4 regions of the Terrabacter aeriphilus genome follow, and region 1 is predicted to be linked to each of the others. Evidence: riboswitches for the same ligand, from Rfam matches in the RefSeq annotation. Region 1 holds a riboswitch; each other region holds the start of a gene.

The links. A riboswitch is a leader RNA that binds a small molecule or an ion and turns the genes downstream of it on or off. The one in region 1 is predicted to bind cobalamin.
Region 2: it holds a riboswitch for cobalamin, as region 1 does, so the genes downstream of both, ABD979_RS19445 (CbtB domain-containing protein) here and ABD979_RS12730 (SCO2322 family protein) in region 1, are expected to answer to the same signal.
Region 3: it holds a riboswitch for cobalamin, as region 1 does, so the genes downstream of both, cobN (cobaltochelatase subunit CobN) here and ABD979_RS12730 (SCO2322 family protein) in region 1, are expected to answer to the same signal.
Region 4: it holds a riboswitch for cobalamin, as region 1 does, so the genes downstream of both, ABD979_RS19425 (VWA domain-containing protein) here and ABD979_RS12730 (SCO2322 family protein) in region 1, are expected to answer to the same signal.

The regions. Positions count from the first base shown of each region.
Region 1 covers NZ_BAABIW010000016.1:200,450-208,758, forward strand. Annotated here, with positions in the region: gene ABD979_RS12710 (dipeptidase) at 1-709, opposite strand, end outside; gene ABD979_RS12715 (DUF3043 domain-containing protein) at 842-1,423, shown strand; gene ABD979_RS12720 (serine hydrolase domain-containing protein) at 1,822-3,195, opposite strand; gene ABD979_RS12725 (hypothetical protein) at 3,192-3,407, opposite strand; cobalamin riboswitch at 3,432-3,590, shown strand; gene ABD979_RS12730 (SCO2322 family protein) at 3,680-4,429, shown strand; gene ABD979_RS12735 (energy-coupling factor transporter transmembrane component T) at 4,448-5,524, shown strand; gene ABD979_RS12740 (ABC transporter ATP-binding protein) at 5,521-7,143, shown strand; gene ABD979_RS12745 (ECF transporter S component) at 7,140-7,997, shown strand; gene ABD979_RS12750 (bifunctional adenosylcobinamide kinase/adenosylcobinamide-phosphate guanylyltransferase) at 7,994-8,309, shown strand, end outside.
Region 2 covers NZ_BAABIW010000028.1:184,564-189,048, forward strand. Annotated here, with positions in the region: gene cbiE (precorrin-6y C5,15-methyltransferase (decarboxylating) subunit CbiE) at 1-322, shown strand, start outside; gene ABD979_RS19440 (cobalt-precorrin-4/precorrin-4 C(11)-methyltransferase) at 319-1,083, shown strand; cobalamin riboswitch at 1,142-1,337, shown strand; gene ABD979_RS19445 (CbtB domain-containing protein) at 1,368-1,577, shown strand; gene ABD979_RS19450 (CbtA family protein) at 1,600-2,358, shown strand; gene ABD979_RS19455 (hypothetical protein) at 2,355-2,750, shown strand; gene ABD979_RS19460 (hypothetical protein) at 2,945-3,838, shown strand; gene ABD979_RS19465 (GNAT family N-acetyltransferase) at 3,879-4,346, opposite strand; gene ABD979_RS19470 (precorrin-2 C(20)-methyltransferase) at 4,397-4,485, opposite strand, start outside.
Region 3 covers NZ_BAABIW010000028.1:190,502-198,810, forward strand. Annotated here, with positions in the region: gene ABD979_RS19475 (precorrin-8X methylmutase) at 1-659, opposite strand, end outside; gene ABD979_RS19480 (precorrin-3B synthase) at 659-1,810, opposite strand; cobalamin riboswitch at 1,850-1,983, shown strand; gene cobN (cobaltochelatase subunit CobN) at 2,024-5,713, shown strand; gene ABD979_RS19490 (NADP-dependent oxidoreductase) at 5,734-6,675, opposite strand; gene ABD979_RS19495 (MarR family winged helix-turn-helix transcriptional regulator) at 6,793-7,290, shown strand; gene ABD979_RS19500 (VOC family protein) at 7,316-7,684, opposite strand; gene ABD979_RS19505 (ArsR/SmtB family transcription factor) at 7,681-8,274, opposite strand.
Region 4 covers NZ_BAABIW010000028.1:176,030-184,338, reverse strand. Annotated here, with positions in the region: gene cbiE (precorrin-6y C5,15-methyltransferase (decarboxylating) subunit CbiE) at 1-683, opposite strand, end outside; gene ABD979_RS19430 (hypothetical protein) at 828-1,577, shown strand; cobalamin riboswitch at 1,603-1,729, shown strand; gene ABD979_RS19425 (VWA domain-containing protein) at 1,782-3,956, shown strand; gene cobO (cob(I)yrinic acid a,c-diamide adenosyltransferase) at 3,956-4,567, shown strand; gene ABD979_RS19415 (cobyrinic acid a,c-diamide synthase CobB) at 4,564-6,015, shown strand; gene cobC (Rv2231c family histidinol phosphate aminotransferase CobC) at 6,012-7,094, shown strand; gene cobA (uroporphyrinogen-III C-methyltransferase) at 7,084-8,088, shown strand; gene ABD979_RS19400 (cobalamin biosynthesis protein) at 8,085-8,309, shown strand, end outside.

The DNA of each region.
Region 1 (8,309 bases):
GCCGCACGAGCGCGGTGACGGCGTCCGGAGCAGCGCCGCCGAACATGCCCGAGTGCACCGAGTGGTCGAGCGTCTCGACCTTGACCACGGCCCTGACGCCCCCGCGCAGGGTCGTCGTCAGGGCGGGCGTGCCGATGTCCCAGTTGCCGGAGTCGGCGATGACGATGGCGTCGGCCGCGAGCCGGTCGCCGTGCTTCTCGAGGATCGTGCCGAGGGACGGCGAGCCGGACTCCTCCTCGCCCTCGACGAAGACCGTGACGCCGACGGGGAGGTTGCCGGCGTGCGCACGCAGGGCGGCGACGTGGGCCATGACGCCGGCCTTGTCGTCGGCGGCTCCACGGCCGTAGAGGCGTCCGCCGCGCTCCTGCGGCTCGAAGGGGGCGCTGTCCCAGTCGGCGTCGTCGCCGGGGGGCTGCACGTCGTGGTGCGCGTAGAGGGTCACCGTCGGCGCGCCCTCGGGACCGTCGAGGTGGCCGATGACGGCCGGGCGTCCGCCCTCGACGACGACCTCGACGTCGAGGCCCTCGCGGCGGAGCAGCTCGGCCACGGCCTCGGCGCTGCGCGCCACCTGGCTCTGGTCGAACGACGAGGCCGACACGCTCGGGATGCGCACGAGCTCCTCGAGGTCGGCCCGCACCTGCGGCATGAGCTCGGCCACGCGGGCGCGGATCTGCTCGATCTGGTCAGGGGTCAGCGTCGCGTCAGTCACGCCTGCGACCTTACCGACCGGCGGGTCCGGTGTGCCCGGCGGTGGGCGGGCGGTGGTCTGGCGGTGGGCGGGCTGCGGTCCGGTGGCCGGCGCGATGCGGGGCCCGGGGCCCGTTCGGCTTAGAGTGACACCGTGTTCGGACGCAAGAAGACCCTCAACGACGAGCTCGCCCCCACGGTGACGGCCGACCCGGCCCGCCCCGGTGCGAAGAACCGCCCCACGCCCAAGCGGCGCGAGCAGGAGGCCCTCAACAAGCGTCCCCTCATCGTGACCGACCGCAAGGCCGCCGGTGCCCAGGACAAGGCGGCCCGCCGCGAGGCGATGGCCAAGCAGCGCGCCGGCATGATGACCGGCGACGAGAAGTACCTGCCGGCCCGCGACAAGGGCCCGCGCCGCCGCTTCATCCGCGACACGGTCGACGCCCGCTGGAACATCGGCGAGTTCATGCTCCCGGTCATGCTGCTCGTCCTGCTGCTCAGCTTCGTGCGCACGAACTGGGCCCTGCTCATCGTCTTCGTCATGGTCTACGGCCTCATCCTCATCGCCGTCGGCGACGCCGTGCTGATGTGGCGGCGCACCCGCCGCAAGGTCGAGGACAAGTTCGGCGCGGCCGAGAAGGGTGACGCCTGGTACGCCATCATGCGCGCCTTCCAGATGCGCCGCACGCGCATGCCGAAGCCGCAGGTCAACCGCGGCGAGCACCCCACCGTCTGACGCGCACCGCCCGCGGGCACGCCGTCCGCGGCTGAACTCGCGCCGTGGCGCACTTGCAGCCACCAGCCGGCCCGAACCCCGGCCGAAAGTGCGCCGTGGCGCAGTTGCAGCCACCAGCCACACCCAACCCCGGCCGCAAGTGCGCCGTGGCGCACTTGCAGCCGCCAGCCGCACCGAAACCCGGCCGATAGTGCGCCGTGGCGCAGTTGCAGCCACCAGCCGGCCCGAACCCCGGCCGAAAGTGCGCCGTGGCGCAGTTGCAGCCACCAGCCGGCCCGGAACCCTGCCCAAAGTGCGCCGTGGCGCAGTTGCAGCCGCCAGCCGCACCGGAACCCGGCCGAAAGTGCGCCGTGGCGCGGTTGCAGCCGGCGGGCAGGGGTGCGGGGCCGGCGGCGGCCTCAGGCCTGGAGGTCGGCGAAGGCGAGCGGGGCCCGGGTCACGGCATACGTCGCGAAGTAGAGCTTGGCGACCGAGCCGTCGGCGTCACGCACCACCTCGAGCACCTCGCCGCGCTCGCGGCCCTCGACGGCCCGGAAGCGGTCCGGGCCCTCGGCGGCATACCGCGTCTCGGACAGCGGGTCGTGCTCGTCGAGGCGCGACCACAGCCCGCCGTCGCGCACGAAGAACGTGAGCGGTGAGCCCTCCGACCACCACAGCCCGAGCAGCTCGGCGAGCGCCGGCTGCTCCGCCTCGGGCACCCAGGGCGCTGGGGCCGACGGCTCGGAGTCGAGCACCGCTTCGACCAGGTCGGTCGCGAGCGCGAGGGTCATGGCGTTCGACGTGGCGTTGGCGAAGACGACCGCGCCGATGCCGTCACGCCGGCGCACCCGCAGGCCGGTGAGGAAGCCGGGCATGGCCCTGCCGTGCCCGACGAAGACCCGGTCGCCCCGCCGGCCCATGCCGAAGCCGAGACCGTAGGCGCCGCCCCAGCCGTCGACGTCGGTCATGATGATCGGCCGGCACATCTCGTCGATCGTCTCGGGGCGCACGACGCGGTCGTCGGGGCGCGCGACGTAGGCGGCATAGCGCGCCATGTCGGCGACCGTCGACCAGAGGCCACCCAGGGGCGCCGTCGCGTTGAGCGTGAAGAGCGGCTCCTCGCTCGCCGTGCCGGCGTAGGGGTCGACCTGGTAGCCGAGCGCACGGTCGGTCGCCGGCACGAGGCCGGTGCGCGTCATCCCGAGCGGACCGAGCACGCGCTCCTGCACGACGTGCTCCCAGTCCTGCCCCGTGACGCGCTCGACGACCTGGCCGAGCAGGCCGTAGGCGAGGTTCGAGTAGTGGAACGCGTGGTGGGCGGGCAGCACCTGCTCCGCCTCCTCCACGCCGGCGAGGAAGGCCTCGCGCTCCGGGGCCTGGAGGCTCTCCCAGATGTTGCCGACCGGCTCGCGCTGGAGGCCGGATGCGTGGGCGAGCATCTGCCGCAACGGAACCCGCGCGTGCCGGGTGCCCGGCAGGTAGGTCTCGAGCGTGTCGTCGAGCGACAGCCGGCCCTCGTCGCGCAGCGACATCACCGTCAGGGCCGTGAAGGTCTTGGTGACCGACCCGATCATGAACTGCGTGTCGTCGTCGGCCGCCACACCCTCACCCGCGCCCGCACGACCCGGCGCGCCGAGCCGGGCCGACCCGACGTGGCCCGACCACACGAGCTGCCCGTCCCGCACGACACCGGCGCTGACGCCCGGCGACCGCCAGGAGCGCTGCGCCTCGGCGACGCGGTGGCGCAGGTCGCGCGCGAGCGCGTCGGAGAGCGGCTCGACCTCGGGAGTCACTCGGCCGCCCGCAGGCTCATCGGGCCGTAGACGACGGCGTCGTCCTCGCGGAGCGTGACGGACTCGACCCCGGCGGCGACGAGGTCGCGCCAGGACTCGCCGAGGTAGTTCTCGGCGTCGCTCTGCGTCGGGAACGTCGTCGAGCTCAGGGCCTCCCCCGTCATCGGGTTGCCGTGGGCGTCGAGGTACAGCCAGGACCAGTCAGCACTCATGCCCGCCACCCTACGGGTCGGCCGTTTGACGCGCGGGGTGGCCGCGTGCCACGGTTCGCCTACCGAAGGACGATGGGGCAAGCCGGTGGGAATCCGGCGCTGACCCGCAACCGTGACGTCACCCGCAGCCGAACGAGGCGCGGACGACCAAGTCGGAAAACCCTCGTCCTGCCGGCTCCTTTGTCAGTCTGTCGTGGAATGCGGACCGGAGTCACCCGCCGGGGCCGCGCCAGCGCAGACCCGACACGGTGTCCGACCGCGAGGAGGAAACCGTGTCCGCTGTTCGTCGTGCCCCTCTCCGGGTCCTGCTCGTCGCCCTCGTCGCGGCGTGCCTCACCGCCCTCACCGTGGGGCCCGCGCAGGCCGCTGCCTACCGCTACTGGGGCTTCTACCAGCTCACCGACGGCGCCTGGGCGTTTGCGCAGAAGGGCCCCGACCAGACCGTGCCCAAGGACGGCAGCGTCGAGGGCTGGCGCTTCGCCGTCGCCGACGAGGCCTCGACCCGCTACCCCCGCGCCGTCCTCACCTTCGACGCCCTCTGCGCGAGCACGCCCGCCGAGTCGGGCAAGAAGCGCGTCGGCCTCGTCGTCGACTTCGGCCGCTCGGCCGACGCCGCCGACGCCGCCACTCCCCCGGAGCCCCGGGCCCTGTGCGCCGTCGTCGCGAGCGACGCGACGAGCGCGGCCGTGCTGGCCACCGCCGGAGACGTGCGGGTCGAGAAGGGCCTCGTCTGCGGCGTCGCCGGCTACCCGGGCTCCGACTGCGGCGGCGCCGTCAAGGAGGTCACCCCGGAGGCCAAGGCCGCCGACCAGCCCGTGACGATCGCCGCCCCCGGCGCCACCCCGTCGGCCGCCGCCACGCCGAGCGGCTCGGCCACGACCGCCGGTGACGTCGCCGCGGCGCCCGCGTCGTCGTCGACGGGTGGCAGCACGACGGCATACGTCGTCGGCGGCCTGCTGCTGCTCGCGCTCGTGGCCTACCTCCTGGTGCGGGGCCGCGCCCGGGCCCGCCAGGACGGCTGAGCGGGAGTCGGCGCCGCGATGGCGCAACGGGCGCGACTGCAGCACCCCGCGGCCTGGTGGCTGTGGGGGCTCGGTCTCGCCACGGCTGCGTCGCGCACGACCAACCCGCTGCTGCTCGTCGGGGTCATCGGCGTCTGCGTCCTCGTCGTCGCCGAGCGCCGCGACCCCGCCGTGCCCAACCCGCTGCCGGCCTTCCTCGTGATCGGCGCCGTCATCGTCGCGTTCCGCGTCGTCATGACGGCGCTGCTCGGCAACGGCATCGTCGGCGGCACCGTGCTCTTCACGCTGCCGCAGGTGCCCCTGCCGGAGTGGGCGGCCAGCATCCGCCTCGGCGGCCCGGTCACGCTCGACGCGATCCTGTATGCCGTGTACGACGCCCTGCGCCTCGCCGCGGTGCTCGCGTGCCTGGGCGCGGCGAACGCGCTGGCGAGCCCGCGCCGGCTGCTGCGCTACCTGCCGGCCACCCTCTACGACGTCGGCACCGCCGTCGTCGTGGGCCTGACCTTCGCGCCCCAGCTGCTCTCGGACGCGCGCGACGTGCGCGCGGCCCGCACGTTGCGCGGACGCGACGGTCGGGGGGTGCGCGAGCTGGCCCGGCTCACCGTGCCCGTGCTCGAGACCGCGTTCGAGCGCTCGCTCGGCCTCGCGGCGTCGATGGAGTCCCGGGGCTACGGCCGCTCCGTGCGGTCGAGCTCCACCTCGCGCCGTGCCGCCACCACGCTGGCCCTCGTCGGTCTCGTCGGCGTCGTCGCCGGCCTCTACGGGCTGCTCGACGCGTCTGCCGGCGGGCTGCTCGGCCTCCCGCTGCTCGCCCTGGGTGCCGTCGTCGCAGCGACGAGCCTCGCCGTCGGCGCCTCCCGCGACGGGCGGTCGGGCCACCGGCGCGACCGGTGGGCCTGGACCGAGACCGTGACCGTGGTGGCCGGCGCCGTGCCGGCCGGCGCGCTCGTCGTCGCCTCGGCGCGCGGCTGGGACGGGGTGACGCCCGCCCAGCAGGCCGGGCTGCCTGCCGTGCCGCTCGTCGCCGTGCTCGCCCTCCTCGTGGCCGCGCTGCCCGCGTGGCTCACCCCGATGCCCCGAGAGGTGGCCCCGTGATCACCTTCGACCACGTGTCGGTGCAGTATGCCGACGCAGCCGCTCCCAGCCTCCGCGACGTGACGCTGGAGGTGCCCGAGGGCGAGCTCGTGCTCGTCGTCGGGCCCACCGGCAGCGGCAAGTCGACGCTGCTGCGCACCATCAACGGGCTCGTGCCGCACTTCAGCGGCGGCACGCTGCGCGGACGCGTCACCGTCGACGGCCTCGACACGGCGGAGCACCGCCCGCGTGACCTCGCCACCGTCGTGGGCCTCGTCGAGCAGAACCCGACGTCGACCTTCGTCACCGACGTCGTCGAGGACGAGGTCGCCTACGGCATGGAGACGATGGGCCTCGACCCGACGACGATCCGCCGCCGCGTCGAGGAGACCCTCGACCTCTTCGGCCTCACCCCGCTGCGGACCCGGTCGCTGCGCGCGCTCTCGGGCGGGCAGCAGCAGCGCGTCGCCATCGCGGCCCTCTTCGCCGCAGGCCCGCGCGTGCTCGTGCTCGACGAGCCGACGTCGGCCCTCGATCCCGTTGCGGCAGAGGAGGTCCTGGCCTCGCTCCACCGCATCGTGCACGACCTCGGGGTCACGGTCGTGCTCGCGGAGCACCGCCTCGAACGGGTCGTGCACCACGCGGACCGGGTCGTGCTCGTCGACGACGGCCGCGTGTCGGAGCTGCTCGACCCGGCCGAGGCGATGCTGCGGTCGCAGATCTTCCCGCCGGTCGTCGGCCTCTCCCGGCTCGTCGGGTGGTCGCCGACGCCCCTGTCGATCCGTGACGCCCGGCGCCAGGCCGCGACGCTGCGCGATGCGCTCGGCGCGAGCACGCCGCGGCCGACGGCCGACCTGCGCCTCATCGGGCCGGGCGACGCCGTGGCGGTCAAGGGGCTCAAGGTCGCGCGCGGCGGCCGGGTCGTGCTCGACGGCGTCGACCTCGACGTGGCCCGCGGCTCCATCACGACGCTCATGGGGCGCAACGGCGCCGGCAAGTCGACCCTGCTCGGCGCGCTGGCCGCCCAGCACCGGCTCACGGGCGGGCAGGTGCGCCTCGGCGCCGACGGCATCGACCCGCACGCCCGGAGCCCGCGTGAGCGCGTGCGCACCGTCGGGCTCGTGCCGCAGCAGCCCGAGCTGCTCCTCTACGCCGACTCGGTCGCCGCGGAGTGCGCCGCCGCCGACGAGGACTTCGCCGTGCCGGCGGGCACGGCCCGGGCCGTGCTCGACCGCATCTCGGACGGCGTCGACCCCGACCTCCACCCGCGCGACCTCTCCGAGGGGCAGCGCCTCGAGCTGGCCCTGGCCGTGATCCTCGCCGGCTCCCCCGAGGTGCTGCTGCTCGACGAGCCGACGCGGGGCCTCGACTACGGCGCCAAGAAGCGGCTCGGCGAGGTGCTCACCGGGCTGGCCGCCCAGGGCACGACCGTCGTCCTCGCCACCCACGACGTCGAGCTCGCGGCCGAGGTGGCCGACCGCGTCGTCATCCTCGCGGACGGTGAGGTCGTGACCGACGGTCCGGCCCGCGACGTGCTCGCCTCCTCCCCCGCCTTCGCGCCGCAGGTGACGAAGGTGCTGCTCCCCCAGACGTGGCTCACGGTGGCCGAGGTCGCCGGCGCACTCGGGCGCATCGCATGACCTCACGACGTGTCATCCCGCTGCGCTGGCCGGCCGTCGTGGCCGTGGCCGTCGTCGGGCTCGTCGGTCTCGTCGCCTTCACCTGGCCCTTCTTCGTCACGGGCGACGTCGCGCGCGACCACGGCAACGACGCGCCCTGGTTCTTCGCCGTCCTGCTCGCGCTGCTCGCCGTCGTGTGCCTCGCCGAGGTGACGGCCGGGCGCCTCGACGCCAAGACGATCGCCGTGCTCGGGGTGGCGGCCGCTGCCGGCGGTGCCCTGCGCCTGCTCAGCGCGGGCACGGCCGGGCTCGAGCCGATGTTCTTCGTCGTCATCGTCGCCGGGCGCGTGCTCGGCCCGGGCGTCGGCTTCGTGTCCGGCTCGCTCGCGGTCACGACCGGTGCCCTGCTCACGGGCGGCGTCGGGCCGTGGTTGCCGTTTCAGATGATCTGCGCGGGTGGCATCGGGCTCGGGGCCGGGCTGCTGCCGGGGCGCGCGGGCGGGCGCACCGAGCGGTGGTCGCTCGCGGCATACGCCCTCGTGACGGGCCTCGCCTTCGGGGTGCTCATGAACCTGTGGTTCTGGCCCTTCCTCGGCACCAACGCGCCGAGCGGCATGGGCTTCGTGCCGGGCGCCACGGTGTCCGAGAACCTCGGGCACTACGGGCTCTTCTACCTCGCGACGTCGCTGGGGTGGGACGTGCCGCGCGGGGTGCTCAACGCCGTGCTCGTCGTCGTGGCCGGGCCCGCCCTGCTCCGCGTCTTCCGCCGGGGCGCGCGGCGGGCGGCCTTCGGGGCTGCCGTCGCGTTCGAGCCGGCGCCCGGAGCCGCCGTGCCGGCGACCGCGCGGCTGCAGGGCGCGGAGGACACCCGGTGAGCGCAGCCCCCGGCCTCCACGACCGGGCCGGTCGGGCCGCGACCACCACGCTCGTCACCGGGCCCGTGCGCAGCGGCAAGAGCCGCCACGCCGAGGGCCTCGTCGGCCGGCTCGCCACGCACCCCGGCGGGGCCACCTACGTCGCGACCGGCCGCCGGGCGGACCCCAGCGACCCCGAGTGGAGCCGGCGGGTGGCGGAGCACCGGGCTCGGCGCCGGGGGTCGTGGCGGACCCTCGAGACGACCGACGTCGTCGAGGCCCTCGCAGCCGCCACCGGACCCGTCCTCGTCGACTGCCTCGGCACCTGGCTGA
Region 2 (4,485 bases), on a different contig from region 1:
CGAGGCGGCATCGGCCGACGCCGTGGCGGCGCTGCCCCGGCCGGACGCCGTCTTCGTTGGCGGGGGCGCGACGCGCGAGGTGCTCGACGCGTGCTGGAGCGCCCTGGCGCCCGGTGGCCGCCTCGTCGTGCACGGCGTGACCGTCGAGACCGAGCTGCTGCTGCACGACGCGCGGACGCGGTTCGGCGGCTCGCTGAGCCGGATCGGTGTCGAGGAGCTCGAGCCGATCGGTCGCCTCCACGGCTGGAAGCCGGCCCGGCCGATCGTCCAGTGGAGCGTCGAGCGCTCCGTCCCCCCAACAGATCCGGAGGTCGTCCCGTGACGGTCCACTTCATCGGCGCCGGCCCGGGCGCGGCCGACCTGCTCACCGTGCGCGCCGTCCGGCTCATCGCGGCCGCGCCCGTGTGCCTCTACGCCGGCACCTACATCGGGGACGAGGTGCTCGCGCACTGCCCCGAGGGGGCCGAGCTCGTCGACACGCAGCGGCTCGACCTCGACGCGATCACGGCCCACTGCCTGCGCGCCCACGAGGCCGGCCGCGACGTGGCGCGTCTCTGCTCCGGCGACCCCTCGCTCTACTCCGCCGTGGCCGAGCAGACGCGGCGGCTCGACCGGGTGGGGGTGCCGTGGGACGTCACGCCGGGCGTGCCCGCCTACGCGGCGGCGGCGGCCCTCGTCGGCCGCGAGCTCACCGTGCCCGAGGTCGCCCAGTCCGTGGTGCTGACCCGGGCGCACCGCGACTCCACGGCGATGCCGGCCACGGAGTCGCTCGCGCACTTCGCGCGGTCGCGGGCCACCCTCGTGCTGCACCTCGCGATCCGCCACACCCGGTCGCTCGCGGCGTCGCTCGTCGACGACTACGGAGCCGACTGCCCCGTCGTCGTCGTGGCCGACGCGGAGCAGCCGAGCCAGCTCGTCCTGCGCGGCACGCTGACCGACATCGCCGACCAGGTCGAGGCCGCGGACCTGCGGCAGGCGGCCGTCATCCTCGTCGGGAAGGCGCTCGGGGCCCGCGACCACGACGACTTCGCGGATTCGCACCTCTACGGCACGCGCATCTCAGGCGGACGCGAAAGCGACTGAGCCGCATACGAACTCGCTCTCGCGCCGAGGTCCCCATGGCGCGCGGCGAGCCGTTGTGTCAGGATGCGGGTGCCGCAGTGCACGGGAAGTCGGTGTGATTCCGACGTGGTCCTCGCCACTGTGACCAGGGAGCAAGTCCCCGACACCGCCACTGGCGACCTCGGGCCGGCACACGTCGGCGCACGGTCGCTGGGAAGGCTGGGGAGGCGTGACGATCTGGAAGCCAGGAGACCGGCTGCGGCGCGATCTGTCCACGAGGCATGGAAAGAAAGGGTCACTCTGCCATGACCACTGCTGCATCCGTCGTCCCCTCCAGCCGGTCCGGCGCATCCATCCAGGTCCCCGTGTGGGCCTGGCTGCTGCTCGCCGTCGCCGTCTTCGCCGTCCACGTCGTCACGCAGGAGAACGGCGCGCTGCTCAGCGCTCCCGCTGCGGAGATGCTCCACGAGCTGACGCACGACGCGCGTCACGCTCTCGGCGTCCCCTGCCACTGAGGTGGGGCTGAGCTTCGGCTCCGTGCTGCGGCGCGGAGTCTGTGCCGGCGTGCTCGCCGGCCTCGCGGCCGCCGTCACGATCTGGCTCGTCGTCGAGCCCGTCATCCGTCGGGCCCTCGTCGTCGAGGACCTGCGCTCGGTGCACGGCGGCTCGTCCGCACCGGCGCACGGCGGGGGTGAGCCGCTCGTCTCGCGCACGGCGCAGGTCGTGGGCGGCGCCGCCACGTCGGTGCTCGTCGGCCTCGCCGTCGGGGTCGTCTTCGCCGTGGTCTTCGCGCGGGTGAGGGGCCGGCTCCCCGGCGGCAACGACGTCGGCCGCTCCCTCGTCCTCGCCGCCGTCGGCTTCGCCTCGGTGAGCCTCCTGCCCGCCCTCAAGATCCCGGCGAACCCGCCTGCCGTCGGCGACCCGCAGACCGTCGGCCGGCGCACGCTGCTCTATGCCGTCGTGCTCCTGCTGGGCGTCGCGATCGCCCTCGTCGTGCCGGCACTGGACCGGGCCCTGGCCCGGCGAGGGACGTCGCGACCGACGCGCTCCGCGCTCGACGTCGTGGCCGTGGTGGCCCTCGTCGTAGTCGTCCTCGTCGCGGTGCCGAGCTCGCCGGACGCCGTGCCGGCCGACGTTCCGGCCGCCCTGCTCTGGGACTTCCGCGTCGCCTCGCTCGCTCAGCTCGCGACCCTGTGGCTGACGCTCGGCCTCGTCTTCGGGCTCCTCGTCGAGCGGCTCGACCGGAGGGGGAGGGTGCCCGAGCGCGTCGGCGTCGTCGCCGCCGGGTCGGCGTGACGGCACACGTCGGCGGGGCCGGGTCGGGCCGGTGCCTCGTGCGGGTCTGCCGGGACTGCTGCTGCGGCACGGAGGCCAAGCACCCGGGCGTCGACCACGACGGGCTGCTCGCCCGGCTGGAGGCTGCGGTCGCCGGCCACGCCCGGGTGATGCGCAGCGGCTGCCTGCTCGCCTGCGACGAGTCCAACGTCGTCGTCGTGACGCCGTCGCCCTCCGGTCGCCGGGCCGGTGGACGGCCGGTGTGGGTGCGGGGTGTGCTCGACGACGCCATCGTCGACGCCGTCGCCGCGTGGGTCGTGCGCGGAGGACCGGGCATCGCCGAAACCCCTGGCGCCGTGGTCGAGTCGACCTTCGCGCCGAGCGGGCTCGCCACGTCGTGGGCCACCGTCTGACCGGGGGCGTGGAAGGTCGGCCCCCGCCCAGGGGTACCGACCTTCCACGGCGGGGCTGCTCGGGACGGCGGCCCGTGCCGGCGATGGGCGGATTAGTACCTTCGTCCGGGTTTCGACTAGTACCCCGGTTCCGCTTGGCTCGTCGTGACGCACCCGACCGGTGCCTCACGACGAACCCATGAAAGGGAACACGCATGCGCACCACGACTCGGGGACTGCGGCGCGGAGGCGCCGCCCTCGCCGCCGGCACCCTGCTCGGCCTCAGCCTCACCGGCACCGCCGTCGCCAAGGGCGGCGAGCCAGGCGACGACGGCGGCTCCGCGGCCACGGGCGGCACCGGCAACTACTCCGTCACCGTCAACGGGACGACGTACGACCCGGCCCCCGGCAAGGACGCGAAGGTGTCGGGCGCGCGGGTGCAGGGCGTCGTCACGGTCCGGGGCGTGCACACGACCTTCACCATCGACCCGGCCACCCTCGGCGTCTACGACTACACCCTGACCGGTGCGCCGTCCGCGGAGCGGATGGTGACGAGCCCGACGGTCGTCTTCGCGAGCAAGGTGCCGACCCTCTCCCCGGCGCAGCGCGCCACGCCGGTGCTCGACCTCCAGGTGCGCGACGACGCCCTCGTCGCCACGTTCCGCACGGCCGGCGGCAAGCTCAAGGTGCAGGCCAAGGACGCGCCCCAGGGCGGCATCTTCCAGATGGAGCCCGAGTACGGCACGCCGGTCACCCTGACGCACCGGCTCGGCCCGACGCTCTTCTACTTCGTCAACCCGTTCACCGGCAAGGTCAACTTCGGCAACGGGATCGACGCCGTGTCGTCGGCGCAGAGCCCGACGGGCGCGCACGAGATGCTGCTCGGCAAGGACAGCCCGCAGGTGGCGACGAAGACCTCGCAGACCGGCACGGCCACGACGTGGACGGTGACCTCCGGCGGCCGGATGGGCGGCGTGCTCGGCGAGGACGCCGTCGAGCTGAGCCAGGGCGCCACGAACTGCACGAAGGACTGCCAGGCCCAGAACCAGGTCCGCGGCTCGCTGCCCGTGCCCCCGGACCCGACGAACCCGACGCCGATCGGCGGCTGACCGCGGAGGGGCGAGGGGGAGGATGGGGCTGCGGCGCGCGTCAGCGCCGCAGCTCCATCCGGTGCTCCACCAGCTCGTCGTCGGGCCAGTCGTCGGGCACGCCCCGGTCGACGAAGCCGGCGCGCGCATAGGCCGCGCGGGCCCGGTCGTTGTCGCGCCGGACCATGAGGCAGGTGCCCCGGCCCTGCTCCTCGGCCCAGGCGGCGACCGCGTCGATGAGCAGGCGGGCGACGCCCGTGCCGCGCGCCTCCGGCGCCACCCACATCGAGATGAGCTCGACCCAGTCGTCGCCGTCGGGGGAGCCGCTCGCGACGCCGACGACGGCCTCCCCGTCGGTCGCGACGAGCGTGAGCGGCACGTCGGTGAGGCGGGCCCGCCAGCGCTCCTCGGCCGCGTCGACCCAGTCCTCGTACCGCGAGCCGAAGGCGGCGGGCGAGTCCGACAGCGACCGGAGCCGCACCTCGCGGAACGTCTCCCAGTGCTCCGGCCCGATCCGTGTCAGCTGCATCGGGCGAACCTAGCAACCCGCCCCTGACCGGTGGCGAGGGCGGCGCACCCTCAGCGGACGAACCTCGGCGTCCAGACCTGCCCGGCCTCAGTGACCCGGGTGCCGGAGGCGCACACCATGACGAGGCACGACATGTCGA
Region 3 (8,309 bases), on a different contig from region 1:
CGGGCCAGGGCGTTGACGGCCGAGGCGGCGAGGGCCGACCCACCACGGCGTCCGTGCACGACGAGCCACGGGATGTCGAAGGGGTTGTCGGCGAGCGCGACCTTCGACTCGGCCGACCCGATGAACCCGACGGGGATGCCGACGATCGCGGCCGGCCGAGGACCGCCGTCGGCGATCGACTCGAGCAGGTGGAAGAGCGCCGTCGGGGCGTTGCCGATGGCGACGACGGCACCCTCGGTGCGATCCCCCCAGAGCGAGACGGCAGCCGCGGATCGCGTTGTCCCCCAACGCCGCGCGAGCTCCGGCACGCGCTCATCGCGCAGGGTGCAGACGACCTCGTTGTCTCGGGGCAGTCGCGCTCGGGTGATGCCCGAGGCGATCATGTGCGCGTCGGTGAGGATCGGCGCGCCGGACCGGAGGGCGGTGCGGGCGGCGGTGACGAGCCGCGGGTGGACGGCGATCTGCCCGGTGAGGTCGACGTCGCCGCTCGCGTGCACCATGCGCACGGCGACGACGCGGGCGTCCTCGGGCAGGTGGTCGAGCCGCGCCTCGGCCCGGATCGTCGCGAACGACCGGCGGTAGATCTCCGCCCCGTCGGTGACGTAGTCGTAGCGGCGCGTCGGCGGCAGTGCCGCCTCGGTCGTCGTCCTCAGGTCCATCACCCGTCCACCCTCCGAGATCCGTCCTCCGCCGGCTGGGCGGCGATCTGGTGCAGCGCGTCGTCGAGCGACGTGGGCTCGAGGACGTCGACGTATGCCGTCTCCGGCGTCCCGCATCGCCGCTCGCACCCGCTGACGTGCACGGGCAGGCGACCGTCGGGCAGCACCGGAGCGAGCTCGCGGGCCAGGGCGCGCGTGTCGAGCGCCGAGCGCGCGCAGCCCGGGAGCCCGGTGCAGGCGTGCATCCTCGCCCACGGCGAGTGCGCGTGCGTCACGAGCCCCGCCGCCTCGAGGTGCGGCAGCGCGGAGGCGGCTCCCTCGACGACGAGGGAGCGCCACGGGGTGACCCGGACGCTCTCGGCGTGGCGGCCGAGGGCGGCCACGTGGTCGGGGCGCAGGAGGCCGAGCGGCACCGCCACGACGGCATGGTCGCCGACCGCTCCGAGGGGCTGCGACGGAGCGGGGAGGGCCGGCAGCCGTGCAGTGGCACTCCCGCCCAGAGGATCGTCGAGATCGTCGACGTGCCAGATGGATTCGTCACCGGCAGCGCGGCCCACGAACTCCCTTGCCAAACCCACGATCGTGGGCACGGCCGAGTCGATCGACACATCCCAGCCGTGGTCGGCCCGGCCGGCCCGGACGATGCCGCGACCCGGGCCGGTCGCGACGAACGAGAGGTCGGCCGCCGTGTTGATGACGTCGCCACGGCCGTCGTCGAGGACGAAGAGGAACCGTCCCCCGAGCGCGGCGAGCTCGGCGTCGGCGCGAACCGCCACGTCCAGGGAGCGCGTCAGGGGCCGGAGGTCGGCGACCCCGCGCGAGTCGAGGCCGGAGAGCGGCGACACGACGACGTTGCGGACGAGCTCGTGCGTCGCCGACGGGACGAGGCCGCTGCTGCGGATGCCGTCCACGACCGACGCCGGCAGCGGGTCGGCAAGACCGCGCAGCTGCAGCGCCGCTCGAGACGTCAGCTGGAGCGACGGATCCGCTTGTGCTGCAACGACATCGAGCAGGGCGACGAGTGCCTGCACCCGCACGGGGAGGCCCGCCGGGCGGAGCCGGACGATGGAGCCGTCGGCCGCCGGGAAGGGTCGGCGCAGGCCCGGGCAGGCATCGCCTGCCCGGCGGGCTCGGCTCGTCGGGGCGGTCACGCGGCACAGGATAGGCCCGGACCTCGCGTCGTCAAGGCGCCCGTCTCGGGCTATGGTGGGCCCAGCGTCGTCGACCCAGGAACCCGGTGAGAATCCGGGACGGTCCCGCCACTGTGAGCCGCCACCCCACCGGGTGGAGGTGAGTCAGGAACTGCCGGCAGCGCTTCGTTTCCTTTCGACCGCGGGGCGTGGACACCCCGCCGAGGAGTTCCTGTGACGCGCATCGCGCTGCTCTCGACGTCTGACACCGACCTGCTCTGCGCCCGGGGCAGCGGTGCCGACTACCTGCTCGCCAACCCCTCTCGGCCCGGCCACACCTCGATGGCCGAGGCGATCGAGGCCGCCGACGTCGTCGTGGCGCGCATCCTCGGCGGCCCGCAGGACCTGTGCGAGGGGTTCCGCCGGATCCGCTCGACGGGCAAGCCCTTCGTCGTGCTCGGCGGCGAGCAGACCCCGCACGCCGCCCTGATGGAGCTCTCGACCGTCGCCCCGGGCGTCGTCGCCGAGGCCCACCGTTACCTCGCCGAGGGTGGTGCCGCGAACCTGCGTGAGCTGCACGCCTTCCTCGGCGACACGCTCCTCATGACCGGGGAGGGCTTCGAGCCGCCCGTCGCGCTGCCGACGTGGGGCGTGCTCGACCGCCCCGCGCCCCAGCCGGCCGCCGACGACGCGCCCCGCCCCCGTGTCGGGATCCTCTTCTACCGGGCGCAGTTCGCCGCCGAGAACACCGCCTACGTCCACGCCCTCGCCGACGCCGTCGACGCGGCCGGCGGGATCGGCGTGCCGGTGCACGTGTCGTCGCTCCGCGACGCGCCGACCGACCTGCTCGAGCACCTCACGGCCTACGACGTGCTCGTGACGACCGTGCTGGCAGCGGGCGGGACCAAGCCCGGCACCGCCAGCGCCGGTGAGGACGACGAGGCCTGGGACGTGCAGGCCCTCGCCGCACTCGACGTGCCGATCATCCAGGGTCTGTGCCTGACGTGGGGCCGCAGCCAGTGGGAGGCGAGCGACGACGGGATGAGCCCCCTCGACGTGGCGACGCAGGTCGCGGTGCCGGAGTTCGACGGTCGCATCATCGGCACCGCGTTCTCCTTCAAGGAGACCGACGCCGACGGCCTGCCGCACTACGTCGCCGACGCCGAGCGCTGCGCCCGCCTCGCCCGGCTCGCCGTCAACCACGCACTCCTCCGCAGCACCCCGCCGGCCGAGCGCCGCATCGCGATCGTGCTGTCGGCGTACCCGTCGAAGCACTCGCGCATCGGCAACGCCGTCGGCCTCGACACCCCGGTCTCGATCGTCCGGCTGCTCCGCGCCATGCGCGACGCCGGCTACGACGTCGGCGCCCCGGGTGAGATCCCCGGCACCGGCCCGCTCGAGCCCGTCGACGGCGAGACCGCCGACACGACCGCCGGCAACGCCCTCATCCACGCCCTCATCGCGGCCGGCGGCCAGGACGAGGACTGGCTCACGCAGGAGCAGCTGACCGGCCAGCCGGTCCGCATCCCGTCCGCCCGCTACCGCGAGCACTTCGACACGCTCCCGGCGGCGCTGCGCGAGGCCGTGTCGACCCACTGGGGCGAGGCCCCCGGCGAGGTCTTCGTCGACCGGCACACCGATGCCGACGGCGAGCTCGTCGCCGCGAGCCTGCGCGCCGGCAACGTGGTAGTGCTCGTCCAACCACCCCGCGGCTTCGGCGAGAACCCCATCGCGATCTACCACGACCCCGACCTGCCGCCGACGCACCACTACCTCGCCGTCTACGACTGGCTCGCAAGGGAGTTCGGCGCGCACGCGATCGTCCACATGGGCAAGCACGGCAACCTCGAGTGGCTCCCGGGCAAGACCCTCGCGCTGTCCGCCGCCTGCGGGCCGGACGCGACGATCGGCTCCATCCCGCTCGTCTACCCCTTCCTCGTCAACGACCCCGGGGAGGGCAGCCAGGCCAAGCGGCGGGCGCACGCGACGATCGTCGACCACCTCGTGCCGCCGATGGCCCGCGCCGAGTCCTACGGCGACATCGCCCGGCTCGAGCAGCTGCTCGACGAGTACGGCAACGTCTCGGTCATGGACCCTGCCAAGGCGCCGGCCCTGCGGGCCGAGATCTGGACCCTCATCCAGGCCGCGCAGATGCACCACGACCTCGGCCTCACCGACCGCCCCGACGACGACGCGTTCGACGAGTTCGTCATGCACGTCGACGGCTGGCTCTGCGAGGTCAAGGACGTCCAGATCCGCGACGGCCTCCACATCCTTGGCGAGGCCCCCACGGGGGAGGGCCTCGTCAACCTCGTGCTCGCGATCCTGCGGGCCAACCAGGTCTTCGCCGGTGCCGTCGGCGCGGTGCCTGGTCTGCGGACGGCGCTCGGTCTGGGTGAGGGGCACACCGAGCGCACGTCCGTGGACGCCGCCGAGGAGCGCGCGTCCGCACTCGTCGCCGCCCTCGCCGACGCCGGCTGGGACGAGGCCGCCGTGCCCGGCATCGTGCGCGAGCAGCTCGGCGACGGGGCCGCCGTCGGCACTCGCGTCGGCACTCGCGTCGACACTCGCGTCGACACCGAGGGCGTATGCCGCTCGCTGGCCTTCGCGTGCCGCGAGGTGGTCCCGCGCCTGCGGGCCACGACGGGCGAGATCGATGCCGTGCTCCACGCGCTCGACGGCGGCTACGTGCCAGCCGGGCCGTCGGGCTCGCCGCTGCGCGGCCTCGTCAACGTGCTGCCGACCGGCCGCAACTTCTACTCCGTCGACCCCAAGGCGATCCCGAGCCGGCTCGCCTGGGAGACGGGCCAGCGGCTCGCCGACGACCTGCTCGCGCGGCACCGCGCCGACACCGGCGAGTGGCCGCGCTCGGTCGGCCTGTCGGTCTGGGGCACGTCGGCCATGCGCACCTCCGGCGACGACATCGCCGAGGTGCTCTCGCTGCTCGGCGTGCGCCCCCGGTGGGACGAGATGTCGCGCCGCGTCGTCGGCCTCGACGCCGTGCCGCTCGCCGAGCTCGGCCGTCCGCGCGTCGACGTCACGGTCCGCATCTCCGGCTTCTTCCGCGACGCCTTCCCGCACGTCATCGCGATGCTCGACGACGCGGTGCGCCTCGTCGCCGACCTCGACGAGTCACCCGAGGACAACTACCTCCGGGCCCACGTCGCGGGCGACCTCGCCGAGCACGGCGACGCGCGACGGGCCACGACCCGGATCTTCGGCAGCAAGCCCGGCTCCTACGGCGCCGGCATCCTCCCCCTCATCGAGTCGGGCAGCTGGCGCTCGGACGAGGACCTCGCGGAGGTCTACGCGACGTGGGGCGGCTTCGCCTACGGGCGCGAGCTCGACGGCATACCTGCTCGGGCCGACATGGAGCGCACGTACGCGCGGATGGACGTGGCCGCCAAGAACATCGACACCCGCGAGCACGACATCGCCGACAGCGACGACTACTTCCAGTACCACGGCGGCATGGTCGCGACGGTGCGCGCGCTGACGGGTCGCGAGCCCAGGGCCTACGTCGGCGACTCGACGACGCCGGATGCCGTGCGCACCCGGACGCTGACGGAGGAGACGGCGCGCGTCTTCCGGGCCCGCGTCGTCAACCCCCGGTGGATCGCGGCGATGCGGCGGCACGGGTACAAGGGAGCCTTCGAGCTCGCCGCGACGGTCGACTACCTCTTCGGGTTCGACGCCACCGCGGGCGTCGTCACCGACTGGATGTACGAGCAGCTCGCGCAGACCTACGTGCTCGACAAGGAGAACCGCGACTTCCTCCAGCACGCCAACCCGTGGGCGCTGCACGGGATGGTCGAGCGGCTGCACGAGGCCGTCGACCGCGGCCTGTGGGCGGAGCCCGACCCGCAGCTGCTCGCCGACCTCCAGCAGGTCTACCTCGACGTCGAGGGCGACCTCGAGGACTAGGTCGCCCTGCGTCGACGCGGTCACCCGGCCGGGACGACGACGACCTTGCCGCTCAGCGCACCCTCGGCGGCGCGGGCGTGCACGGACGGCAGGTCCTCGAGGGCCACCCGCTCGGCCACGTCGACGACGAGCTCGCCGCGGTCGACCCGCGCGACGAGCCCGGCGAGCTGCGTCGCGTCGCTGCGGACGTAGAGGTCGATGCCGCGGACGCCGCGCGCCTCGTCGGTGGGCGCGGGCATCCACACCGTCGTGTTGACGACGACCCCGCCGTCGCCGACCCGGCCGGCCAGCGCGGCGAGCTGCTCGGGGGTGACGGGAGCGAGGTTGAGCAGGACGTCGACGGGATCGGTGACGGCCGCGGCGACGTCCGCCGCGGTGTGGTCGACGACCTCGTCGGCACCGAGGGCTCGCAGGTGGTCCGCGGCGTCGGGACCGCCCGTCGCCACGACGTGGGCACCGGCTGCCCGGGCCAGCTGGACGGCGTAGCCGCCGACCGCCCCGCTCGCGCCGTTGACGAGGATCCGCTGACCGGCGCGGAGCCCGGCGTGCTCGAAGAGCGCCTGCCAGGCGGTGAGCCCGACGAGGGGCAGGGCGGCAGCGTCGGCGAGCGGGATCGACTCCGGTGCGATCGCGAGGCCCGCGGCGTCGGTGACGACGTACTCCGCCGACGCGCCGTCGACGGTGAAGGGGAGGAAGCCGACGACGTGGTCGCCCACCCGGAGCCCGTCGACGTCGTCGCCCACCGCGTCGACGGTGCCCGCGACGTCGAGGCCGGGGACGTGCGGGAGGTGCAGGGGCATCGGGCCCTGCATGCGGCCGGCGCGGATGTTGCCGTCGACGCCGTTGAACGACGTGGCGGCGACGTGGACGCGCACCTCGCCGGGGCCGGGGGTCGGGGTCGGGACGTCCTCGTAGCGCAGGACGTCGGCGTCGCCGTACTCGTGGAATCGGATGGCCTTCATGGCGGAGCCTCTCTCTGCTGTCGTCAGGTGCTCCGAATTCGAAGCATGTGGGGACCGTAGCAGTGCTTCACATTCAAAGCAAGACCTTCGAATGTGAAGCACCTGTAGGCTGGCGTCATGTCGTCCAGGCCTGCCCCCCTCGACCCCGTCCAGCTCGGCGCGTACTTCGCCCTCATGGAGGTCGCCGGCCTGCTGCGGCACGCGGTCGAGCAGCAGCTGCGCGACGACGGCGACCTCAGCTACGTGCAGTTCCAGCTGCTCGCGCGTCTGGCCCTGGACTCGCCGACGGGCAGCGCGCGGATGACCGACCTCGCCGACACCGTGGTCTACAGCCGGAGCGCGCTGACCTACCAGGCGGGGCTGCTCGAGAAGGCCGGTCTCGTCTCGCGCGCGCCGTCGCCGGACGACGAGCGCAGCACCACGGTCACGGTCACCGATGCCGGCCGCGCCGTCATCGAGCGGGTAATGCCGGGGCACGTCGAGGTGCTGCAGCAGCAGCTGTTCGCGCCGCTGTCGCCGGACGACGTGGTGGCGCTCGGTGACCTCCTGTCACCGGTGCGGGACCACATGCGGGCCGCGCCGCCGCGCTCGGCGGCGCCCCGCCGCCGTCGCTGACGGGCAGACGGGCGCAGGGCCGGGCTCAGGGCCCGAACGGCGTGAGGCAGAACGGGTGCCCCGCCGGGTCGAGGACGACCCGCCAGCGGGGGTCGGGTTGCGGGTCGGCGAGGCGGGCCCCGAGGCCGACGGCGCGCGCGGCCTGGGCGTCGAGGTCGTCGGCGTCGACCGTGACGTCGAGGTGCACGATCGAGGCGCCCGGCCACGTCGGCTCGCGGTGGTCCGCGACCTGCTGCGTCACGAGGACCAGGCCGCCCACGTCGACAGCCGACGCGTGTCTGTGCGACCAGAGGAGCGTGCCGTCGAAGAGTTCCGCGTAGAAGGCCGCGAGCCCCGCGTGGTCGGCACAGTCGAGAGAGACGGCACTGACGCGAAAGGCATGCGGGTCGGTCACGGTGTCTCCTCGGCGGCGGGGCCTGCCTCGGGCAGGACCGGCTGGTCGGTGGGGTAGAGGCCGACGGCGAGGCCGTAGACGGTGTCGCCCGAGCGCGGGAGGGCGGTGAACTCGCGCACGAGCTCCTCGACGCGCCCCCAGAACTGCGAGGCGCTCTCCCGCGGGATGCGCACGTGCCGGAGCGTCGAGTAGAGCGTGTCGTCCTCGTGCGCCGGCACCGACTCCGCAGCCGCGACCGACAGTCCGTTGACGCAGACGGGAACCGTCGGGTCGCCGGGGTGGCGCGCGACGCCGATGGTGATGGTGCGGCCGGTGCGGCCGTAGAAGCGCTCGTCGATGGCGCGCACGCGTCGGGTCCGCACGACGCGGAGCATCCCGGCGTCGACGAGCACGCCGACGTGGTGGGCGACGGTGCTCTTCGGTCGGCCGACCGCCGTCGCGAGCTCGGCCACCGTGGCCGCGCGCTCGAGCACGAGGTCGAGCAGCGACGAGCGGAGCGGGTCGGCGATGGCCCGCAGCTGGGCAGGGGTCGTCAGCTCCACCGTGTCGGGGAGCTCGTAGTCGGGTAGCTGCGGGCTATTGATCGACATTGTTGGATCAGTCTAGATTGTCGGATCAACAGCAG
Region 4 (8,309 bases), on a different contig from region 1:
TCGTGCTCGAACGCCGACTCGGGCAGGCCCGGCACGAGCGACCTCCCCGGCCGCGACGGCTGGTCGTCGCAGCGCACGCAGACGAGGTGGAGCCGCGTGGCGGGACGACCGTCCCACGACGCCGCGACGCCGTCGGTGCGGGTCTCGTCCGCCGAGCCGAGGTCACCGAGCACGGTGAGGTGGCTGCCGGCATACCCCTCCTCGACGAGCACGGCGGCGACGCGGGCCGGGGCGTCCGCACCGGAGGTGAGCACGACGAGCCGGGCCCGCGGGGCGAGATGACGTCGCAGCAGGTCGACGTCGCGGCCGACGAGCGTCACGACCTCGGAATCCTCTGCAGCCCAACGCATCCGGGCTCGCGCGAGTGCGACCGACGAAACTCCGGGGTGGATGTGGACGGCCTCTTCACCGAGTTCCCGCACGAGCGTGGCGCCGATGCCCGACACGAGCGGGTCACCGCTCGCCAGCACGACGACCCGGCCCGGGCCGGCGTCCTCGAGGGTGCGACGCAGCCCCGGCAGGAGCGGCGACGGCCACGGCACGAGGCGGCGACCGGGGCGCGCGTCGAGCATGCGGAGGTGCCGCTCGCCACCGACGACGACGTCGGCCGACTCGAGCACCCGGCGGGCCTCGGGGGCCAGGGAGTCGAGCCCGGATGCGCCAACGCCCACCACCTCGATCACAGCGGCGACCCTAGCGCGGCCCCGGCTGGCTGTTCGATTTGCCCGTTTTAATCCATTTGGCCGTGATGCCCTCCATCATGGGCATCGCCCGACGTCGGGGGACGACGGTGACGCATGTCCGGGCTCCAGGGGAGGAAGACCGACATGAGTGTGACGTTCGACCCGGTGACCGGGCACCTGCGCCTCGACGCCGAGGCCTTCGACGTGCTCGTCGAGCACGCCGAGCGGCCCGCCCAGCAGCCCACGCGACCGCCCGCCGGTGGGCGCTCGACGCCGGGCGACGCGCTCGCGCGGCTCGTCGCCGGCGGGGTCCTCGTCGACGGCCGTCCGCACCCCCGGCTGCGTGAGACCCTCGTCGGCGTGACGGCGTCGCGGGGCTCGGTGCAGGTCGTCGTCGGTGACGACGAAGGGGTGCGCCTGCACCATGCCTGGCTGGGCGCGACCGCGGTGGCGGTGCTCTCCGACCGTGGTGACGGCACCTTCGACCTCGGCCCGTCACACACGACGCAGCTGCCCGGGATGCTTGCCGCGTGGGCCTCCCTCGCCGCGGGACCGGAGCTCGCGGCCGCCACGGTCGCCGTGCCCGACGTGCTGCTCGAGGAGCTCGCATCGCACCGCCGCGGCCTGCGCCGTGCTGCGGCCCAGGCGCTCGCCGACGCGCTGGGTCCGTGGCCCGCCGCGCGGGACGGCGTGCACTCGGGCGGCTGGCGACTGGCGACCGTCGACGTCGCCCTCGCCACCGGGGAGCAGACGCTCGCGCAGCACCTCGCCTGGCTCGACACCGGGGCCGGCCTGCTCCGGGCCGAGGCGGTCGAGCGCGACGTGCGCCTCACGCCGACCACGTCGACCGAGCTGCGACGCGACCTCGCGACCGTCGTGGCGACGGGTGGCTGACCCACCGCTCCTGCGACACGCTGCGACGTGGCAGACTGCCGCTGGCGACGCGGAGAGGAATCCGGTGCGAATCCGGAGCGGTCCCGCCACTGTGAACCCCCGACCAGCCGGTCGGGGGAAGCCAGGACATCTCCCGTCGCTGGTCGTGCCCGCCGGGCGCGGCCGGTCCACCGACGCGGGCGAGGCACCCGCAGGAGGCTCGCCATGCGCGACGGTTCGAACGCACCCTCGATCCCGGCTCCGACCGGGTCGAGCGACCACTTCCCCTTCACGGCCGTCGTCGGCGCCGACGACCTGGCCCTCGCCCTGGTGCTGACCGCGGTGTCGCCCGAGGTGGGCGGCGTGCTCGTGCGCGGCGAGAAGGGCACCGCGAAGTCGACGATGGTGCGTGGGCTCGCGGCCGTGCTCCCCCACCAGTCCGTGGTCACGGCGTGCCGCTTCGGCTGCGCGCCGGGCGACACGGCCGCCTGCCCGGACGGCCCCCACGACACCGACGCGCCGGCGCACACCCGGCCGGCGCGACTCGTCGAGCTGCCCATCGGCGCGACCGAGGACCGCGTCGTCGGCTCGCTCGACCTCGAACGCGCCCTCGCACGGGGCGAAACCGCCTACCAGCCGGGGCTGCTCGCCGCCGCGAACCGGGGCATCCTCTACGTCGACGAGGTCAACCTGCTGCACGACCACCTCGTCGACCTCCTCCTCGACGCCGCAGCCATGGGCCGCAACACGGTCGAGCGCGACGGGGTCTCCGTCGCGCACCCGGCGCGGGTCGTGCTCGTCGGCACGATGAATCCCGAGGAGGGAGAGCTGCGTCCGCAGCTGCTCGACCGTTTCGGCCTCACCGTCGAGGTCGCCGCCCCGCGCGATCCCTGCCCCCGTGCCGAGGTCGTACGCCGTCGGCTCGCCTTCGACGCCGACCCCGCCGCGTTCGCGGCCCGGTTCGACGACGACCAGCAGGCCCTGCGGGCACGCATCGACGAGGCCCGGGCCCGCGTCCGGCAGGTGCGCCTCACCGACGCCGTGCTCACCCGCGTGGCCACGGTCTGCGCGGGCTTCGAGGTCGACGGCCTGCGCGCCGACATCGTCACCGCCCGGGCGGCCGTCGCCCACGCCGCGTGGGCCGGGCGCACGCACGTGACGCTCGCCGACGTGCGCGCGGCCGCGCGGCTCGCGCTGCCGCACCGCCGGCGGCGCAACCCCTTCGACTCCCCCGGCCTCGACGAGGCCCTCCTCGACGAGCTGCTCGGCGACGACGAGCCCGATCCGGGCACCGACCCCGACCCCGGCACCGACCCCGGTGGCCGGGGCCCGGAGCAGGGCACGGGCGGCGACGGCGAGTCGGACGCCGCACCCACCGACGGCGGGACGACCGGGCAGCGGACCGACACCGAGCACTCACGCGAGCCGCAGCCTGCGGGGCGGGTCGACGGCACCTCGGGACCCTCCGGAGCAGCCGCCCCGGAGACGCCCACGCGCTCCTCCGTCGACACGGACCCCGCGGACGCGCCTTCCACGGCCGGCCCCGCTGCCGGGAACGGGGCCGGCAGCGACGGCATCGCGGCCCCCGCGACCCAGCCCTACGCGGCGCGCCTGTTGCGCGCCAAGGGAATCGGACACGGTGAGGCGGGCCGGCGGTCGGCAGCCCTGACGACGACCGGCCGCCGGGTCGGCTCGACGAGTGCGCGCACCGGCCCGGTGCACCTGCCGGCCACGATCCGGGCGGCCGCCTCGCGGGGCGTCCACGACCGGACGGCCGGCGCATCCGGACGGCTGCGCGTGACCGCCGGCGACCTGCGCCGCTCGGTGCTTCAGGGCCGCGAGGCGAACCTCGTGCTGCTCTGCGTCGACGCCTCGGGGTCGATGGCCGCCCGCAAGCGCCTCGAGGCGGTGACGGCCGCCGTGCTGTCGCTGCTGCTCGACGCCTACCGCCGCCGCGACAAGGTCGGGCTCGTCACCTTCCGCGGCTCGGGCGCCGAGCTGGCGCTGCCGCCGACCGGGTCGGTCGAGGTCGCCGTGCGACGGCTGCAGGGACTGCCCCACGGCGGACGCACGCCGCTCGCGGAGGGGCTCGTGACGGCATACGAGACCGTGCGGATCGAGCGCCTGCGCGACCCCAGCCGGCGCGCCCTCCTCGTCGTCGTGACGGACGGGCGGGCCACGAGCGGGCCCGACGCGCTCGGCCGCGCGGCGCGCGCGGCCAGCCACCTGCGGCACGAGGGCGTCGAGTCCGTCGTGCTCGACTGCGAGTCGGGCCGCTTCCGGATGGGGCTGGCCGCGCGGCTCGCCGAGCAGCTCGGGGCCGAGCACCTCCCGGTCGACGAGCTCGCGGCCTCGGCGATCGTCGGCGCCACCCGCGCGGCGACGGGACGGGCCGCCTGATGCGCGGCCAGCCGGGAGCCGTGCCCGACGACGGCCTCACCACGCGCCAGCGGCGCAACCGCCCGCTGCTCGTCGTGCACACCGGAGACGGCAAGGGGAAGTCGACCGCCGCCTTCGGGCTGGCGCTGCGCGGCTGGAACCAGGGCTGGTCGGTCGGCGTGTTCCAGTTCGTCAAGAGCGCCAAGTGGCGCATCGGCGAGCAGACGGCCGTCGAGACCCTGGGCGAGCTGCACCGCGAGACGGGGCGGGGCGGCCCGATGGAGTGGCACAAGATGGGCGCCGGCTGGTCGTGGAGCCGCAAGGAGGGCACCGACGACGACCACGCCCTCGCGGCACGCGAGGGCTGGGCGGAGATCAAGCGCCGGCTCGCCGCGGAGACGCACGGCGTCTACGTGCTCGACGAGTTCACCTACCCGATGGCCTGGGGGTGGGTCGACGTGGACGACGTCGTCGAGACGCTCCGGAGGCGTCCCGGCCACCAGCACGTCGTCATCACCGGGCGGCGCTGCCCCGAGCCGCTGCTCGAGCTCGCCGACCTCGTCACCGAGATGCGCAAGGTCAAGCACCCCTTCGACGCCGGCCAGAAGGGCCAGCGGGGGATCGAGTGGTGACCGCCCTGCCGCGCCTCGTCGTCGCGGCCCCGGGCTCGGGCCACGGCAAGACGACGGTCGCGACGGGCCTGATGGCCGCGCTGCGGGCGCGCGGGCTGGCCGTCGCGGGCGCCAAGGTGGGGCCTGACTACATCGACCCCGGCTACCACTCGCTCGCGACGGGGCGCCCCGGGCGCAACCTCGACCCCTTCCTCTGCGGGGCCGACCGCGTCGTGCCCCTGCTCCTGCACGGCGCGGCCGCCCACGGCCACACCGACGTCACCGTCGTCGAGGGCGTCATGGGCCTCTTCGACGGTCGGGTCGGCGGGGACGGCGACGCCTCGACGGCCCATGTCGCAACGCTGACGCGGTCGCCCGTCGTGCTCACCGTCGACGTCAGCCACACGACGCGCACGGCGGCCGCGATCGTGCACGGCCTGGCGACGTTCGAGCCGGGCGTCCGGGTCGCCGGGGTCGTGCTCAACAAGGCGGCCTCGCCGAGGCACACGCGTGAGGTGCGCTCGGCGCTCGAGGCCACCGGGGTGCCGGTGCTCGGGGTGCTCCCGCGCGATGCCGGCATCGAGACCCCGTCGCGTCACCTCGGCCTCGTGCCCGCAGCCGAGCGCGAGGAGGCCGCGGCCACCCTCGAGCGGCTGGCGGCACGCGTCACCGAGCACGTCGACCTCGACGCGGTGCTCGCGATCGCCCGCACGGCGCCCGACCTGCCGGGGGTCGCCTGGGACCCGGTGCTCGCCCTCGAGGGCGTGCCCGGCCTGCCGGCGACGCCCGGTCCACGCGTCGGCGCGCCGGTCGTCGCCGTGGCGGGCGGCCGCGCCTTCACCTTCCGCTACGCCGAGACCGACGAGCTGCTCCGCGCGGCCGGGCTCGAGCCGGTCGTCGTCGACCCGGTGCGCGACCGTGCCCTCCCCGAGGGCACGGCCGGCCTCTACCTCGGCGGCGGCTTCCCCGAGGTGCACGCCGCCGACCTCGCCGCGAACGAGCCGCTGCGCCGCGACGTGCTGCGCGCGGTCCGCGGCGGCCTGCCGACGGTCGCCGAGTGCGCCGGCCTGCTCTACCTCGCCGAGGCCGTCGACGGCCACCCCATGGTCGGCGCCGTGCCGGCGGCGGCGCGGATGGGTCCGCGCCTCACCCTCGGCTACCGCACGGCCGTCGCACCGGTCGACTCCCTGCTGGCGCCCGCCGGCAGTCGGGTCACCGGGCACGAGTTCCACCGCACCACCGTCGACGCGCCCGTGCCCGGCAGCCCCGGCAGCCCCGGCAGCCCCGCCTGGCTCCTCGACGGTCGCCCCGACGGCTTCGCGCTCGACCCCGCCGGCACCGGCCGGGCCACCCTCCACGCGTCCTACCTGCACACGCACTGGGCCGGACACCCCTGGCTCGCCGCGCGGTTCGCCTCGGACGTGCACGCGTATGCCGGCACGTCCCCCGCACGCCGGAGGGCGTCGTGAGCGGCGGGCCGGGCCGCCTGCACCCGCACGTCGACCTGCACCACCACGGTGACCGCGACGCGGCCCCCGGGCTCGTCGACCTCGCGGTCAACGTCCGGCTGCCCGCCCCGCCCGGGTGGGTCGCCGACGCGATCACGGCCTCGCTGCACGACCTCGGCCGCTACCCCGACCCCGCGCCGGCGGTCGACTCGATCGCGACCCGGCACGGCGTCGACCCGGCGTGCGTGCTGCCGACGGCCGGGGGCGCCGAGGCGTTCACCCTCGTCGCGCGAGCCGTCGCGGGCGACCGGCCCGCGGTCGTGCACCCACAGTTCACCGAGCCTGAGGCGGCGCTGCGCGCGGCCGGGCGCCCCGTCGACCGCGTCGTCCTCGACGCCGGCGACGGCTTCCGGCTCGACCCCGCCGCCTTCGCGCCGGCGGGTGACCACGCCGGCGCCGACCTCGTCGTCGTCGGTAACCCGACGAACCCGACCGGCGTGCTCCACCCCGCAGCGGACCTCCGGGCGCTGGTCCGCCCGGGTCGCGTCGTCGTCGTCGACGAGGCCTTCATGGACGCCGTGCCGGGCGAGCCGGAGTCGCTCGTCGGCGGCGACCTCACGGGCCTGCTCGTCGTCCGCTCGCTGACCAAGACGTGGGGCCTCGCCGGGCTGCGGGCGGGCTACGTCGTCGGCGATCCGGGGCTCGTCGCGGCCCTGCGCTCGGTGCAGCCGCCCTGGTCGGTGTCGAGCCCGGCCGTCGCCGCGACGGTCGCCTGCCTCTCGGAGCGTGCCGTCGCCGAGGCCGACGCGGCTGCCGCGACGTTCGCCCGCCACCGCGCGGTGCTCGTGCGGGAGCTCGCCGGCGTCGGCCTCGCGACGGCGGCGCCGTCCGCCGCCCCCTTCGTGCTCGTCGACACGGTGCCCCTCGGGCCCGCCTCGGTGCGGGAGGACCTCGCCCGCCTCGGCTTCGCCGTGCGCCGGGGCGAGACCTTCCCCGGGCTCGGCCCGACCTGGATCCGCCTCGCCGTCCGTGACCCCGAGACCTCTCGTGCCGTCGCGACGGCCCTCCACGACCTGAGGAGACGGCGCCGTGTCGCCTGAGCTGAGCTTCGCCGGACTGTCCGTCCTCCTCGCGCGGGTGCACCCGCACACGGTCGCGACGGTGCACGCCCTCCTCGACGACGGCGCCCGCGTCACCGTGGCGTCTCGACCGGAGGCCCTGCCCACGTCGCTGCGCGACCTCGCCGAGCGGGGCCTCGTGGCGCTCGACGCGCAGGCCGACCCGACGGCCTTCGACGTGGTCCTCCGCGGCGACCCGTCGGCGCGCCCCGCGCCGGCCGGCACCGAGGCCCCCGGCACGCGCACCGTCGGGTCCGTCACCCTGCTCGGGGGCGGGCTCGGCGACCCGTCGCTGATCACCGTCGCCGGCATCGAGGCGATCCGGGTGGCAGACGTCATCGTCCACGACCGGCTCGCCCCGCTCAGCGCCCTGCGGCACGCGCGCGACGACGTCGAGGTCGTCGACGTCGGCAAGATCCCCCGGGGCGAGTTCACGCCGCAGGAGCGCATCAACGAGCTGCTCGTCGAGCACGCCCTCGCCGGGCGGAACGTGTTGCGCTTCAAGGGCGGTGACAACTTCGTCTTCGGGCGCGGTGGCGAGGAGGCCGAGGCGTGCACGGCGCGCGGCATCCCGGTCGCCGTCATCCCCGGCATCTCGTCGAGCATCGCGGCGCCTGCCCTCGCCGGCATCCCCGTGACGCACCGCACCCTGGTCCAGGGGTTCACCGTCGTCAGCGCCCACGTCCCGCCGGGCGACCCACGGAGCACCCTCGACTGGGGCGCCATCGCCCGCAGCCGAACGACCGTCGTCGTGCTCATGGGGGTGGCGACGCTGGGTGCGGTCGCCGCGACGCTCGTCGGCGAGGGGCTCGCACCGTCGACCCCCGCGGCCTTTGTGGCGGACGCCGGGCTGCCGAGCATGCGCACCGTGCGGGCACCGCTGTCGCAGATCGACGCCGTCGCGCGCGCTGCGGGCCTCGGTGCGCCCGCCGTCGTCGTCATCGGCGACGTCGCCGCCCTCGACGTCCTCGCATGAGCCGTGCGGCAGGGCTCGCCCTGGGGTGGTGCGTCGACCAGTTCGTCGGCGACCCCCGCCAATGGCATCCTGTCGCCGGGTTCGGCTCTGCCGCAACCCTTCTCGAGAAGAGGACGTATGCCGTCAGCCGCCCCCGCGGCACGGTCCACGTGACGCTCCTCGTCGCCGCGACGGCCCTCGCGGGACTCTCCGCGGAGCGCGCGACGCGGGGCCGGGCGACC